3 regions of the Streptococcus oralis genome follow, and region 1 is predicted to be linked to each of the others. Evidence: predicted binding sites of a transcription regulator. Region 1 holds the regulator's gene; each other region holds the start of a gene.
What was found. Region 1 encodes Rex, which represses fermentation and respiration genes when NADH is low (regulators of the CRP and FNR family bind a similar motif). Its sites were predicted from a motif close to TTGTGAANTANTTCACAA; they were not measured.
Positions count from the first base shown of each region.

Region 2: a site for Rex is predicted at 2,456-2,473, ahead of adhE (bifunctional acetaldehyde-CoA/alcohol dehydrogenase). Genes of this name have one in related genera too.
Region 3: a site for Rex is predicted at 3,961-3,978, ahead of I6G42_RS07740 (formate/nitrite transporter family protein). Genes of this name have one in related genera too.

Region 1 is NZ_CP065707.1:1,358,227-1,363,654, reverse strand. It holds gene I6G42_RS06655 (ribose-phosphate diphosphokinase) at 1-696, shown strand, start outside; gene I6G42_RS06650 (cysteine desulfurase family protein) at 706-1,821, shown strand; gene I6G42_RS06645 (DUF1831 domain-containing protein) at 1,826-2,173, shown strand; gene I6G42_RS06640 (DUF4649 family protein) at 2,180-2,389, shown strand; gene I6G42_RS06635 (redox-sensing transcriptional repressor Rex) at 2,478-3,119, shown strand; gene I6G42_RS06630 (gamma-glutamyl-gamma-aminobutyrate hydrolase family protein) at 3,135-3,824, shown strand; gene radC (RadC family protein) at 3,821-4,501, opposite strand; gene pcrA (DNA helicase PcrA) at 4,544-5,428, opposite strand, start outside.
Region 2 is NZ_CP065707.1:660,381-665,808, forward strand. It holds gene tkt (transketolase) at 1-880, shown strand, start outside; gene yajC (preprotein translocase subunit YajC) at 998-1,318, shown strand; gene I6G42_RS03390 (low molecular weight protein-tyrosine-phosphatase) at 1,367-1,810, shown strand; gene I6G42_RS03395 (MORN repeat-containing protein) at 1,797-2,210, shown strand; gene adhE (bifunctional acetaldehyde-CoA/alcohol dehydrogenase) at 2,507-5,158, shown strand.
Region 3 is NZ_CP065707.1:1,582,952-1,588,379, forward strand. It holds gene I6G42_RS07725 (hypothetical protein) at 1-314, opposite strand, end outside; gene I6G42_RS07730 (DUF2130 domain-containing protein) at 340-1,614, opposite strand; gene I6G42_RS07735 (O-acetylhomoserine aminocarboxypropyltransferase/cysteine synthase family protein) at 1,710-2,990, opposite strand; gene I6G42_RS07740 (formate/nitrite transporter family protein) at 3,141-3,938, opposite strand; gene I6G42_RS07745 (hypothetical protein) at 4,064-4,411, opposite strand; partial or broken gene I6G42_RS07750 (hypothetical protein) at 4,534-4,874, opposite strand; gene I6G42_RS07755 (hypothetical protein) at 4,912-5,115, opposite strand; gene I6G42_RS07760 (hypothetical protein) at 5,247-5,428, opposite strand, start outside.

The DNA.
Region 1 (5,428 bases):
AACGTTGTCCTTCCTTACTTTGGTTATGCTCGTCAGGATCGTATCGCTTCTTCTCGCGAACCCCTCACTGCAAAACTAGTTGCCAATATGCTTGTCAAGGCTGGTGTAAGTCGTGTTCTAACGCTTGACCTCCACGCTGTTCAGGTTCAAGGTTTCTTTGACATTCCTGTGGACAATCTTTATACAATTCCTCTTTTTGCTAAACACTATTGTGACAAGGGCTTACTTGGACCAGATGTGGTTGTTGTTAGTCCTAAAAACTCTGGTGTCAAGCGCGCTCGTAGCTTAGCCGAATACCTAGATGCACCAATCGCAATCATCGACTATGCTCAAGATGACTCAGAGCGGAGCCAAGGTTATATCATTGGAGATGTTGAGGGCAAGAAGGCTATCTTAATTGATGATATCCTAAACACTGGCCGTACTTTCTCAGAAGCGGCAAAAATCGTTGAGCGTGAAGGTGCAACTGAAATCTATGCGGTATCCAGTCATGGTCTCTTTGTAGAAGGCGCTGCTGATCTTCTTGATGCTACTAACATCAAAGAAATCCTTGTGACAGACTCAGTAGCCACAAAAGAAAGAACTCCGAAAAATGTGTGCTACATTACCGCTAGCGAATTGATCGGTGATGCGATCGTCCGCATCCACGAAAGAAAACCAGTCAGCCCACTCTTTGCATACAACAAAAAGAAATAAGGTGATTCTTTGATTTATTTGGACAATGCTGCTACTACTCCTATGTCAGCGACAGCCATAACAGCAATGACCAAGGTCATGCAGGAAACCCATGGGAATCCTTCAAGTATTCACAGTCATGGCCGCCGTGCTGGTAAACTGCTCCGTGAAGCCCGTCAGGAGTTGGCTCACTTACTTGGAACCAAGCCACAACGAATCTTTTTCACATCTGGCGGTACAGAAAGTAACAATACCGCTATCATCGGCTATTGTCTCCGTCATCAAGAACGTGGAAAACACATCATCACGACAGCTATTGAACACCATTCCGTGCTTGAGACTATCGATTACCTAGTTCAACATTTTGGCTTTGAAGTGACCATTATCCAACCAGTAAATCAAGAGATTACAGCGGGGCAGATTCAAGAAGCCTTACGTGACGATACCATCCTAGTTTCTACTATGTATGCCAATAATGAAACGGGCAGTCTCTTACCTATCGCTGAAATTGGACATATTTTAAAAGAGCATCCTGCTGCTTATCATGTTGATGCTGTTCAAGCTATCGGAAAAATCCCTGTCCATCCTGAAAAATTAGGAATTGATTTCCTCAGTGCTTCTGCCCATAAATTCCATGGGCCAAAAGGAATCGGCTTTCTTTACGCTTCGTCTGTGGACTTTGACTCTTACCTTCACGGTGGCGATCAAGAACAAAAGAAACGGGCTGGAACAGAAAACCTTGCTGCCATAGTCGGTATGGTTGCTGCCCTCAAAGAAGACTTGGATCATCAGGCTGAGCATTACCAAAAACTAGAGGGATTAAAATCTGCTTTTCTAGGAGAAATTGCAGGTCTCAACTACTATCTCAACGAAAGCAAACACCAACTTCCTTATGTTTTCAACATTGGCTTCCCTGGTCAAAAAAATGACTTACTCTTGCTTCGGTTAGACCTGGAAGGAATTTCAATCTCAACTGGTTCAGCCTGTACTGCTGGTATTGTGCAAACGAGCCATGTCCTAGAAGCTTTTTATGGAGCGGATTCCCATCGTTTAAAAGAGTCTGTCCGTATCAGTCTGTCCCCTCTTAATACTGATGAGGAACTGAAACAACTGGCACAAACCTTAAAAAATATTATTGGAGATTAACCTAATGGCATTCGAAAAAACCATTAAACTACAAAACTGCCGCTACGACTATACACTTAGTCCATCTGTAAAAAAATTCACACTAAAAGACAATACTTTCTTTGAAACAAAGGTAGGAAACTATGAACTGACTCGTCTACTTGAAAAAGTTCCTAATAGTGGTGAAGGTTTCCTACTAAAAATTATCATCAACAAAGAGCTTACAGGTGTTAAAATTAATATCACTGACAAATCAGGTCTTCGTTTGGTCAATATCTTTAAATCTGAAGAACACCATATCCACCAAGAGAAATTCTACTTCCTCATGGACAGTCTTGTAGAACGCGGAATCTTCACAAAAGAAGAGAGATGATTGGCTATGTTTCGTTTGACTTATAAAGATAACTATCACGTAGAACGTACACTTGAGTTTGCTGATTACGAAGAACTCATGTTATCCCTATCAGGCTGTGTGACCCTGCCCGACACTCTCCTAATCAGCTCCTTAACACTGAATGATAAAGTGATTTATCAAGGATTAGTTGGCGATCTCTACCGTTTTTTATCACAAACTAATTTTTCAGATTAAAACTAAGAATTCTCTTAGTTTTTTCTTGTTTTTGTTGATTTTTTCACAATGTTTCTATAAAATAGAAGAATAGAAAGGTTGTGATTTTGTGAAAGATAAACAGTCTGCTATTCCAAAAGCAACAGCAAAAAGACTCTCTCTTTACTATCGAATTTTCAAGAGATTTCATGCAGAAAAAATCGAACGTGCCAACTCTAAGCAAATTGCAGAGGCTATCGGTATCGATTCTGCGACTGTCCGTCGAGATTTCTCCTATTTTGGCGAACTAGGTCGTCGTGGTTTTGGTTATGATGTCAAAAAATTGATGACGTTTTTTGCTGATCTCCTAAATGATAACTCGATTACTAATGTTATGTTGGTTGGAATTGGAAATATGGGGCATGCCCTTCTCCACTACCGCTTCCATGAGCGCAACAAGATGAAAATTATCATGGCCTTTGACCTAGATGACCATCCAGAAGTTGGCACCCAGACACCTGACGGGATTCCAATCTATGGCATCTCTCAGATTAAAGAAAAGATCAAAGAAGCAGATGTCAAAACTGCTATCCTAACTGTTCCAAGTGTTAAATCACAAGAAGTTGCCAATCTTTTGGTCGATGCGGGTATAAAAGGTATTCTTAGTTTTTCACCCGTCCATCTCCACCTTCCAAAAGATGTAGTCGTTCAGTATGTCGATTTGACAAGCGAACTCCAAACTCTCCTCTATTTTATGCGTAAAGAGGATTAGAAAGCGAAAGCATTTATGAAAAAACCAGTTATTGGGATTACAGGAAATGAAAAAGCTCATCCAGATGATGATGTCATGATGAGCTATGCGGCAAAAGGCTTTGTTGAAGGAGTCAAGGACGCTGGCGGAATTCCCATCATCCTTCCGATTGGTGATCAAGAAATGGCAAGCCATTACGTCGCTATGATTGATAAACTCATCCTTACGGGTGGGCAAAATGTTGATCCAAAATTCTATGGTGAACCTAAAACCATTGACAGCGATGACTACCATCTTCAAAGAGACCAGTTTGAATTAGCCCTTATCAGAGAAGCCATCAAGCAGAAGAAACCAATTTTCTCTGTTTGTCGGGGTACCCAGCTTTTCAATGTCGCTATGGGAGGTACGCTTCACCAAGATATCGAGGATCATTGGCAGGACTGTTCAGCCGAATACACGACCCAACGCCTCGTAACGGAGCCTGATACAATTCTCCGAGAAATCTATGGAGAAATCTCTCATATCAACTCCTTCCACCACCAGAGCATAAAAGATCTAGCTTCAAATCTTAAGGTTGTAGCACATGATCCTAAAGATGGAATCATTGAGGCTGTAATAACTACGGACGGCTTTCCTTATCTTGGTGTTCAATGGCATCCTGAATTTCTCTTTGAAAATCGTCCCAAAGATAAAACGCTATTTGACTATGTTGTTAACGAACTCTAAATCAAATCCGTCTTTTCACGGTAACTAAAGTAATCAGAGTGAGAGACAATCAGATGATCCAGAAACACCAGCCCCATCAGTTCACAGGCTTCCTTGACTAGCTTAGTGACATGGTCATCATTTCGACTGGGTGCTACAGCGCCTGATGGATGGTTATGAACGAGAATCACAGAGGTGGCCATATGCTTGATGGCATAGTGAAGGATTTCCCGTGGTTCAGCAATACTGCGTGTTGCAGATCCGATAAAGATGGTCTGCTGATGAATGATTTGATTTTGAGTATTGAGATAGAGCGCCACTAGGTGCTCTTGTTTTTTATCGCCAAGTTCATGTTGCATTTTCTTGGCCAGCTTTTGACTGCTGAGAATACTTTCCATCTCAAGTGTTTCATGTTTGTGAATACGATGCCCTAGTTCAATCACAGCTTGTAATTCAATGGCTTTAATACGTCCAATACCCGAAAGGCTCTGCAATTCCTGCAGGGTCATTTTTTTTAGATCAGTTAGACTATTAAGGCTATTCAAGACTTTCTGAGCGATTTCAAAAACATTAGCCTGACGCGTTCCGGTTCTGAGCAGAATAGCTAGTAGCTCTTGATTGCTCAGAGCCTCTACTCCTTCTTTAACCAGTCTTTCTCTCGGTAAAAGTGAATCTTCTTGGAATGAAATACTATACATAAAAATCCTCCTCACTTTATTATTCGTGAGAAGGATGGAAAATTAGATTTTTTTCTCAATTGGGGCTACACTGGCTAGGAGTTTTTTCAGCCCTACTTCTGGGAAATTGATTTTTAGTTCCTGAGTATCCCCACTACCTGAGACTTCAAGGACCGTTCCCTCACCCCACTTCTTGTGAAGGGCAATATCTCCAATAGACCAGTTTGTATTGCTTGAATCTTTTTTATTTCCTGCTGCAAATTGTCCAAATGGAAGACCACTTGACTGGATAGAACTTGGTGCAGCATTGCGTTTCCGTTCTTGAAGAGCCTGAGCCAAACTCATTCCTTGACCGAAAGCAATCCCACCACTGCTATAAGATGCCTTGAAGCTGGTATTAGCTGGACGAGCCAAACCTTGATACTCAAGCAAGTCCGAACTAATTTCATTGATAAAACGGGTCGGACGATTGTAGTTGGTACGTCCAAAAAGCAAGCGTGAGTTGGCATTGGTCAGATAGAGAATCTTTTCTGCACGTGTGATACCGACATAGGCCAAACGGCGTTCTTCTTCCAGCTCATCCGGATCCTCAGCTGCTCGGCTAAGTGGAAAGACATTTTCCTCCATTCCAATGATAAAGACAACTGGGAACTCGAGACCTTTGGCAGCATGCAGGGTCATTAAGGTCACTTCTGATGTCTCCTGACTGCCAGAGTCAGTGTCCGCAATCAAGGCAAGGTCATTCAAGAAACGACTGAGTTTGTCCAAACCAGTTTCTTCTTCTTGACCATCAGGATTGTCATCAAAGTTCTTGGTAACAGAAAGGAATTCCTCGATATTTTCAACCCGAGCCTTGCTTTCCAAGGTCGCTTGGGCATTGAGAATATCGATATAACCTGTTTTTTCTAAAACAGCCTCAACTAACTCTGTAATGGTTAACTGGTCCAG
Region 2 (5,428 bases), 700 kb from region 1:
TAAGCTACCAACCTTCCTAGGTGGATCAGCTGACCTTGCTCACTCAAACATGACTTATATCAAAACGGACGGACTTCAAGACGACGCTAATCGCTTGAATCGAAACATTCAGTTTGGTGTTCGTGAATTTGCAATGGGAACGATCTTGAACGGGATGGCTCTTCACGGTGGACTTCGTGTATACGGTGGTACTTTCTTCGTCTTCTCTGACTATGTGAAAGCAGCTGTCCGCTTGTCAGCCTTACAAGGACTTCCTGTGACTTATGTCTTCACCCATGACTCTATTGCGGTTGGTGAGGATGGTCCAACTCACGAACCAGTTGAACACTTAGCAGGTCTTCGTGCTATGCCAAATCTAAATGTTTTTCGCCCAGCAGATGCGCGTGAAACTCAAGCAGCTTGGTACCTTGCAGTGACGAGTGAGAAAACACCAACTGCCCTTGTCTTGACACGTCAAAACTTGACTGTCGAAGAAGGAACAGACTTTGATAAGGTTGCAAAAGGTGCCTATGTTGTCTATGAAAACGCAGCAGACTTTGATACCATCTTGATCGCAACAGGTTCAGAGGTCAATCTCGCTGTCGCAGCTGCCAAAGAATTGGCTAGTCAAGGCGCAAAAGTCCGTGTAGTCAGCATGCCATCTACAGATGTCTTTGACGCACAAGACGCAGCTTACAAGGAAGAAATTCTTCCAAATGCAGTTCGTCGTCGTGTTGCAGTCGAAATGGGAGCAACTCAAAACTGGTACAAATATGTTGGTCTTGATGGTGCAGTTCTAGGTATTGATACCTTCGGAGCATCTGCCCCAGCACCAAAAGTATTGGCAGAACATGGCTTTACTGTCGAAAATCTTGTAAAAGTCGTTCAAAACTTGAAATAATCGCAGAAATCAGAGTGAAAACTCTGATTTTTTTATTGCCATAAAACAAGGCACAACCTTGTAAAAGTAGTTGAAATTTGATATAGTAGTCCTATGTAAAATACAAAGGAGAAAACAATGGATCCAAATATTACTTTCTTAATCATGCTTGTAGGGATGATGGCCTTGATGTTCTTTATGCAACGTTCTCAAAAGAAACAAGCTCAAAAGCGTATGGAAAGCTTGAACAAGCTTCAAAAAGGCTATGAAGTCATTACAATTGGTGGACTCTACGGAACAGTGGATGAAGTAGATACTGAGAAACGAACAATCGTACTAGACGTAGATGGTGTTTATTTGACTTTTGAATTAGCTGCTATCAAGACAGTGTTGCCACTCAAAGAAGCTGTGACACCAGAAGGAGCAGTTATCGACGAAAGTGGAGCAATTGAAGAATAAAACGGGATCCTATCACTCCCGTTTTTCTATGAGATGAGAGGAAAAGGGATGAAAAAAATAGTATTTGTTTGCCTAGGAAATATTTGCCGCAGCCCCATGGCAGAGTTTGTGATGAAGTCCATGACGAGTGACTACCAAGTTGAGAGTCGAGCAACGTCATCTTGGGAACATGGCAATCCGATTCATAAGGGAACGCAAGGAATTTTCCAGCAATATCGGATCCCGTATGACAAAGACAAAACATCGCTTCAGATTGGCAGAGAAGACTTTGAGTCGTTTGATTACATTATCGGTATGGATGCTTCAAACGTTTCAGATCTGCATCAAATGTGTCCTCAGGAATTGCAGCATAAGATCTACCCTTTTGCATCTGAAAGTGTTCCAGATCCTTGGTATACAGGAGATTTTGAGGAAACCTATGCTCGCATCACAAGTGGCTGTAAAAGCTGGCTAGATCGATTAGAAAATGAGAGTGACAATGGAAAAGCTTAAAGAAATCTTCGAAAAATATCGAGTTTATCTAACTCGCCCACGTGTAGAGATTGCAACAGTCCTTCTAATCGCTATCTGTGCCATCTCGGTATTTCTACTAAATACACCCAAAAAGGGTGTCCTGACACTTGATGGTGGTGCACTTGTTTATGATGGTACCCTGGTACGAGGGAAAATGAATGGTCAAGGAACCATGACCTTTGAAAATGGGGACCAATACACAGGTGAGTTCAACAATGGGGCCTTCAATGGTAAAGGAACCTTCCAGTCCAAATCTGGCTGGAAATACGAAGGTGATTTTGTAAATGGCCAGGCTGAAGGTCAAGGAAAGTTGACGACAGAGCAAGAAGTTATCTATGAAGGAAGCTTTAAACAAGGAGTTTTCCAACAAAAACAGTAGTCTCCAGATGAGGAGGCTATTTTTAAAAGCAAGAAAGAAAGCGCTTTCTGTGATTAAGTTCGGTAAATAACTATCAACTAGAAAAAACTTTGTGAAATAAAAAAATATTTTTCATAATTTCACAATCATCCAGATAAAACTCTATTGCACAGGTAGGTTGAGAAAAAATTCACAAACTCATAAAATTTCTTTGTGAAATGCTTATGAAACGGTTTACAAAGAATAAAAAAAGAGTTATAATAAAATTGTGAAAAAATTAACAAAGGATTAAATCCTTGAAGGCTATGGAGGACGATATGGCTGATAAAAAAACGTTAACACCTGAGGAAAAACAACTCGCTGCTGAAAAGCATGTTGATGGACTCGTGAAAAAAGCCTTGGTTGCGCTTGATGAAATGCGCAAGTTGAACCAAGAACAAGTTGACTACATTGTGGCAAAAGCGTCAGTGGCAGCACTTGATGCGCACGGTATCCTCGCTCAACACGCAGTTGAAGAAACTGGTCGTGGTGTATTTGAAGACAAGGCTACAAAAAACCTTTTTGCCTGTGAGCACGTTGTGAATAATATGCGTGGTGTTAAAACTGTTGGAGTTATCGAAGATGATCCCGTTACAGGATTGACTAAGATTGCAGAACCTGTCGGTGTAGTGTGTGGTGTCACTCCAACAACGAACCCAACATCAACAGCTATTTTCAAATCATTGATTGCTTTGAAAACACGTAATCCAATCGTGTTTGCTTTCCACCCATCAGCTCAAGAATCTTCTGCTCACGCAGCACAAATTGTTCGTGATGCAGCTATCGCAGCTGGAGCACCTGAAAACTGTGTTCAATGGATTACTCAACCATCTATGGAAGCAACTGGAGCGCTTATGAACCACGAAGGTGTTGCAACTATCCTTGCAACTGGTGGTAATGCTATGGTTAAGGCGGCTTACTCATGTGGGAAACCAGCTCTTGGGGTAGGTGCCGGAAACGTTCCTGCTTATGTAGAAAAATCTGCTGACCTCCGTCAAGCTGCTCATGATATCGTCATGTCTAAATCATTTGATAATGGTATGGTCTGTGCATCAGAGCAAGCGGTTATCATTGATAAAGAAGTGTATGACGAATTTGTAGAAGAATTCAAATCATACCACACTTACTTTGTAAACAAAAAAGAAAAAGCACTTCTTGAAGAATTCTGTTTTGGCGTGAAAGCAAACAGCAAAAACTGTGCAGGCGCTAAACTAAATGCAAACATCGTTGGTAAACCAGCTGCATGGATTGCAGAACAAGCAGGATTCAGCGTTCCAGAAGGAACAAACATCTTGGCTGCAGAATGTGCAGAAGTAGGACCAAAAGAACCATTGACTCGTGAAAAATTGTCACCAGTTATCGCTGTCCTAAAAGCTGAAGATACAGAAGACGGTCTTACAAAAGCACGTCAAATGGTTGAGTTTAACGGACTTGGTCACTCAGCGGCCATCCATACAAAAGACGAAGCTCTTGCTAAACGCTTTGGTACAGAAATCAAAGCAATGCGTATTATCTGGAACTCTCCATCTACTTTCGGTGGTATCGGTGACGTATACAATGCCTTCATCCCATCATTGACACTTGGATGTGGTTCATACGGACGCAACTCAGTTGGTGATAACGTGAGCGCTATTAACCTTCTAAACATCAAGAAAGTAGGGAAACGTAGAAATAATATGCAATGGTTTAAAGTTCCTTCAAAAATTTACTTCGAACGCAATTCTATCCAATACCTTCAAACTTGTGAAGATATTGAACGCGTTATGATCGTTACAGACAAATCTATCGAAAAACTTGGCTTTGTTCAACGTGTTATTGATCAATTGAACGCACGTAACAACCGTGTAACCATCCAAGTCTTCTCAGATGTTGAACCAGATCCAGACATCACAACTGTAGAACGTGGTGCTGAAGTGATGAAAGCATTTGAACCAGACACAATCATCGCTCTTGGTGGTGGTTCTCCAATGGACGCGGCTAAAGTGATGTGGCTCTTCTACGAACAACCAGAAATCGACTTCCGTGACTTGGTTCAAAAATTCATGGATATCCGTAAACGTGCCTTCCGCTTCCCATCACTTGGTAAGAAAGCGAAGTACATTGGTATCCCAACAACTTCAGGTACAGGTTCAGAAGTAACACCATTTGCCGTTATCTCTGACAAGAAAAACAACCGCAAATACCCATTGGCTGACTACTCATTGACACCAACTATTGCGATTGTTGACCCTGCTTTGGTTGAATCAGTTCCAGACTTCATCGCAGCTGACACTGGTATGGACGTCTTGACTCATGCTACTGAAGCTTATACTTCAAACTTTGCCAACGACTACACAGACGGTATTGCGCTTCAAACAATCAAACTTGTCTTTGAATGGTTGGAAAAATCTGTTAAGACGGCTGATCCAGAAGCACGTGAGAAAATGCATAATGCGTCTACAATGGCTGGTATGGCCTTTGCCAATGCCTTCCTTGGTATGAGCCACTCAATGGCTCATAAGATTGGTGGTGTTCACCATACTGTTCACGGACGTACAAACGCAATCTTGCTTCCATACGTTATCCGTTACAACGGAACTCGCCCATCTAAGACAACTACATGGCCTAAATACAACTACTGGAAAGCTGATGAGAAATTCCAAGACATCGCGAAAATGCTTGGCTTGCCTCACTCAACTCCAGAAGAAGCAGTTGAAGCATACGCTAAAGCTGTTTACGACCTTGGTGTTGCAGTAGGTATCAAGATGAACTTCAAAGACCAAGGAATCGATGAAAAAGCTTGGAAAGACAGCTTGCATGAAATCGCCTTGCTTGCTTATGAAGACCAATGTTCACCTGCTAACCCACGCTTGCCAATGGTAGCTGACATGGAAGAAATCATGGCAGATGCTTACTATGGCTATGCAGAACGTCCAGGACGTCGTAAATAATCGTTTATCAGCCTAGAGGCAGGAGAAATCCTGTCTCTTTTCATAGTCCTATTTCTGAAGTTAGAGTTGAACTATGAGAAGAGAAGATTATGCGGATAGGATAGAAGGGCCTAGAAATAAAAGCTTAGGTGAATGAAGGAAATTGAAAAGTAGAAAAACAACGCCCGTACTTGCAATTCTACTTAAATAGTTATATAATAATGATGTTGAAAGGTGATTTGTAGTGATTCAAGTTACTCTTTTCACAATAAAATTTTCAGGATTTTCATA
Region 3 (5,428 bases), 220 kb from region 1:
ATTTTAAATCTTAGCAAAAAAATCAGAAAAATTGCTAAAAAAATATTTCCAATCAATAGAAAAGCAATGATGCGTTTCGATTCATTTTTTGCTTTTCGCACATAAGATATCCCCACCAGAAGATTAGCCAAAAAACTAATTCCATAACCGAATATAGTTGGAATAAATCCAAAAATAGCAAAGATTAAATTATATCTTGAGTCAGTATCGCCTACGCCTTCAATATTTAAAAGACCATATAGGAGATTAAGAAAAAATACAATTAATGGTAAATAAGCAATATAAATTTCCGAGAATTTCAAAGATTTTTTCATAGGAACTCCTGTTTTTAAAGTAACCTCACTCCCCCCTCAGCGCTTCAAACTTCGCTTTCATGGTTGGATTTTTTCTGGTCAATTTTTTAACTGAAACATCTTCCAATTTATTGTTTGCGAGGCGGAGTTGGTTTTCGGATGTGGTCAGGAACTTCTTGACCTCTTCCATACGCTTAATAGCCTTATCGATTTCATCGATTGCTTTACCAAAGTTGGTTGAAGCAGAGTTGTAGTTTTTAGCAAAAGCTAGTTTAAAGGCATCCAAATCTTCCTCAAAATGTGTAATATCGATATTTTGCTCGCGAACCAAGGCCAACTCTTGTTTGTATTTTAGGGAATTAAGCGCCGCATTTCGCAGGAGACCAATTAACTGGATAAAGAACTGAGGACGAACCACATACATCTTTTCATACTCGTGGCTGACGTCAACAATCCCTGTGTTAAAGTAGTCGTTATCTGCTTCTAACATGGTCACCAAAACGGCATATTCACAGTTCTTCTCCCGACGGTCCTTGTCCAATTCCTTGTAAAAATCCGCATTCTTATGTTTTTTCTCTGTTCCGTCCGCTTCATTTTTCATTTCAAACATGATGGAAATGATTTCGACTCCATTTTCATCGCACTCACGGAAGATAAAGTCACCTTTAGAACCACGCGCAGAAACCTTGTTATCCTTCTCAAAGTAGGCATTTGGAAAGGCAAAACTACGAACCTTATTGAACTCACTCTCTGCATACTGTTCCAAACTTTCCCCGATAGCTTTTGTGGATTGTTGAGCTTTAAAGTTCTTGTAAAATTCGACTTGTTCATTAGCTGCCTTAAGTTGAGCTTCGTAATTCTGCTTAACGGAAGCCAAAGATAACTCATTTTCCTTTTCTTGCAAGAGGAGCTGATTTTTAACCTGATCGCGTTCTTTTTCTAAGTCAGAAAGGGTCTTTTGCAGTTGATTTTCATGCTCTAAACGCAAGGTAGCCAGTTGGTTTTCCAAGGCAAGTACTTCCTTGTCCTTGGCCAATAAGGCCTCATGGCTTGTCTGTTCAACTTCTTTCTTGGCCAATTCCTTCTCTGTATCAAACTTTTGGATTTGACTCTGTAATTGAGCAATTTCTTGATCTTTTTGAGCCAGTTTGGACTGTTGCTCATTCATGGCCTTTTGCTCAGCCAAGGCCAGCTCCTGCTCCATGCGATCGTGTAATTCCTTATCAAACTCTGCCGTTCTCACTTGGGATAAAAGTTCGGCATACTGACTTTCATTTACTGTAAAGACTTCCCCACAGCTGGGACATTTGATTTCGTTCATAACTTTCCTCTTTCTAGACTTCTGTAACCATTATATCATGCCTGATGGAAAATCAAAAACAGTGAGTCGAAACCCACTGTTTATCTTCTTTTACTTTAAATTTTTTCCAAGGCCAAGCGCAAATCTTCAATCAAATCCTCTACATTTTCAAGTCCGATCGACAAGCGAATTTGGTTGGGTGTGACACCTGCTGCTTCTAGGTCTTTTTCTGACAATTGACCGTGAGTAGTTGTGGCTGGATGGACAACAAGAGATTTGGCATCTGCTACGTTTGCCAGGTCAGAGAAGATTTCCAGATTATCAATCACCTTGCGGGCTTCTGCCTCTCCACCTTTGACATGGAAGGTAAAGATTGAACCAACACCTTTTGGCAAATATTTCTCAGCCAAGGCATGATATGGACTGTCAGCTAGTTTTGGATAATTTACCTTCTCTACCTTAGGATGGTTGACAAGGAAATCAACAATTTTCTCTGCATTTTGCACGTGACGTTCAACACGAAGAGAGAGAGTTTCAAGTCCTTGGAGCAAGAGAAAGGCATTAAATGGTGACAAGGCAGCACCTGTATCACGAAGCAATTGAACACGAACGGCGATAATAAAGGCTGCTGCACCCACATCACGAGTATAACTCAAATTATGGTAACTTGGGTCTTCCTCAACAAATTGAGGGAATTTTCCTGAAGCTGCCCAGTCAAATCGACCACTGTCCACGATGACACCGCCAATAGTCGTACCGTGCCCACCAATAAACTTAGTTGCTGAATGAATGGCAATATCTACACCGTGAGAGAAGACGTTAATCAAATATGGTGTGGCAAAAGTATTATCCGAAACAAGTGGAATCTGGTGCTTATGCGCAATCTCAGCCAATTTTTCCAAGTCAGGAATGTTAATCAAGGGATTCCCCAAGGTTTCAATCAAGACAAGCTTTGTATTGTCATTGATAGCTGCTTCTACTTCCTCCAAATTATCCACATCCACAAAGGTTGTTGTGATCCCATAACGAGGAAGGGTTTCTTTCAAGAGGTTGAAGGTCCCACCATAAATAGTTGATGCTGCCACTACATGGTCACCTGCATGAGCAAGCGCCAAAATAGTGTATGTTACAGCAGCCATACCTGATGCTGTTGCAAGAGCTCCAACACCACCTTCAAGAGCAGCGATTCTTTCCTCAAAGGCTGCTGTTGTAGGATTTGTGATACGAGTATAAATGTTCCCTGATTTTCTCAAGGCAAACAAATCAGCACCTTCCTGCGTGTCATCAAAAACGAAGGATGTTGTTTGATAAATCGGTACTGCACGAGATTTGGTCGCTGGATCAACTACTTGCCCAGCATGTAATTGTAGGGTTTCAAATTTAAAATCACGAGTCATAAGACGACCTCCAAATAGCTTCATTACGGATATTGTATCATCTTGGGCTAGTCTTTTCCAATACTGTTTTTCTATATTTTGATATAAGGAACAACTATGACTAGTCTTACACATCAAACAAAAAAGCACGATTAACTCGTGCTCATTTCTTTAATCGACATAAGTATCTTCGTTTTTATTGAGGAAAGCGTATGGTAATCCCATCAAGAGACCGCCCCCAATGAAGTTCCCAATAAAGGTCACACCCCAGTGACGAAGAATATTAGGAATGTCAAAGTTTGCAATTGAATCCGCTGCAACACTAAACTTAACAATCGCAAAAGAAGCAAAGTTCGCAGCAATGTGTTCGTTTGTTAAGAATACAAACATGTAAATTGCTGACAAAACAAGCCAAAGTTTGGCCCCACCATCTTTCACCAAAACAAAGGAGAGAATGGCAATGTTTACAAAGATATTGGCTAAAATACCTTCAAGCAAGACTAACTCATTGGAACGACCTAACTTCATCTCTACAACTCCTGAAATGAAGCTATCATGTGTTAGATTTGCATAGGCTGCTGAGTGGGCAAAGCCCCAACCTGCTATCAAAGCTCCGATGAGGTTGAAGAAGGTACAGTAAAGTAAAATCTCAGCCGTTTTTCTCCATGAAATTTTCTTCAAAAAACTACCAGCTGTCAAAAACATCATATTTGAAGTTACCAACTCAGCATTTAAGAAAACAATGTAAGCCAATCCCCAAGCAAAAACAAATGGGAAGAGGAAGCGTCCACTACCAGGTGCGATTTTATTTATCAAGTCAGCCCCAACTGCACCTGCAGCTGTACTAAATGTTAAAAAGGCACCTGCAAACATGGAACGAATCGCATACTTAAACTTACTTTGGCTATAAAGACTTTCTTTCTTCTTGCAAGCAAATTCAATCTTTGAGATAAATTCTGAAGAGACCATAAAAAACTCCTAAAACTTTTATTTGTGAATATTATAACATAAAGCACGCATTTTGAAAAGCCTTTCTTGTATACGTTTTCTACAAAGAAAATCAAGGCATTGGGGGAATTCCATAAATCTCTCCTTTACCCATTAACAGAAAAACATTTCAATATTTCAAATTGATCATCCAAAAATTCAAACTCAAATAGGTGCCAGTCATCGAAGGTTTGCTCACAATAACTAACTGTTCCTTGATTGTAGTCAATGATAGGTTTCCCCAGCTTGTTCTTCACATCTTCCTCGCTGACTTCTCCATACATTTCCTTAAGATCAGCTAGCATAAAGTTGATAATTCTATTGAGATTTTCCTGATAATTTTTTGATAACAGTTCAACTTTATCTATAAAGTCACAATCAGGCTCTTCGTCCCAAACAAAGGTCACTCCCTCATGCTCATAAGTGTATTGCTGTAAACTCTCATCAAAATTCATTGTTCACTCTCCAAATCATTATCATTTACTAAAAATTTATTAACATTAATCAAAATGTTCAAATGATTTCATAAAAATGTCTTCCACACACGCGTACGATAAAATAACAACACTTGCAATGATTAGAAGATATCATCATAATGTTCACTCGCTTGTTTTACAAACTCGAAAATATTCAAAGATATGGGTTTCATTTCCAGTGAACCTAATGCCCCCCAATCATTCATATAAATAGTGTCGTCAGAATCTTTCTTTATAAAAAAGCGACATCCCCATCTTGCCCAATCAGGAAAAAATCAGGTTCCCACCCTTCTATTTGGTAGGTGGAGTTTCTTTCTAGCAAATCTAACCTCGAATATAAGGTGATACCTGTATTCTCTATTACAAACTCTCCTGCCTTGTCCATTTTACTCAAGAATTCTGCGTATACGTTCGGAAGTACCAAGTCAATCTGATTATTCATTCTCAACTCCTCATCTATTTTTCCTACTGCGAAAGTCCTATATCTCATCTTCACTTAGTTCTCTAAAATGTGAAATATGATATCCAAAATAAGACTTCCCCGATTTTCCTATGAAGATTCCGTGTCCAGCCATATTGGCAATTTCTCCCAAGAATATCATAGGAAGATCCTTGTCAAATGGAAAACTACTTGTTATGTCTTCTTTGAGCGTAACGAAAGACTTTTCTCTTAACTGACTCATTATCTATCCTCTCTTATGTCAGGCATCCTTCGGTTACTTACGATAAATCTTTCAATCTACTGATCAGCTTCCTCTCACATTGAAAAGATACCATTAAAGTTGAATGATCATCTTGCAAGCATCATACATTATCAAATTTTATAGTTTTCAATTTCTTCTCTACTCATACCTACAAGTTCTGTCGTCCACAAGCCTACAATGTCCGACAAGACTGAATCGCAGGTATACTCTTCTTCACCGTCTATATACTTACAGGAAAAGACAGGCTCCCGTGCCACTGCTTGATAAAATGTCATGGCTACTTCTTCTAGTT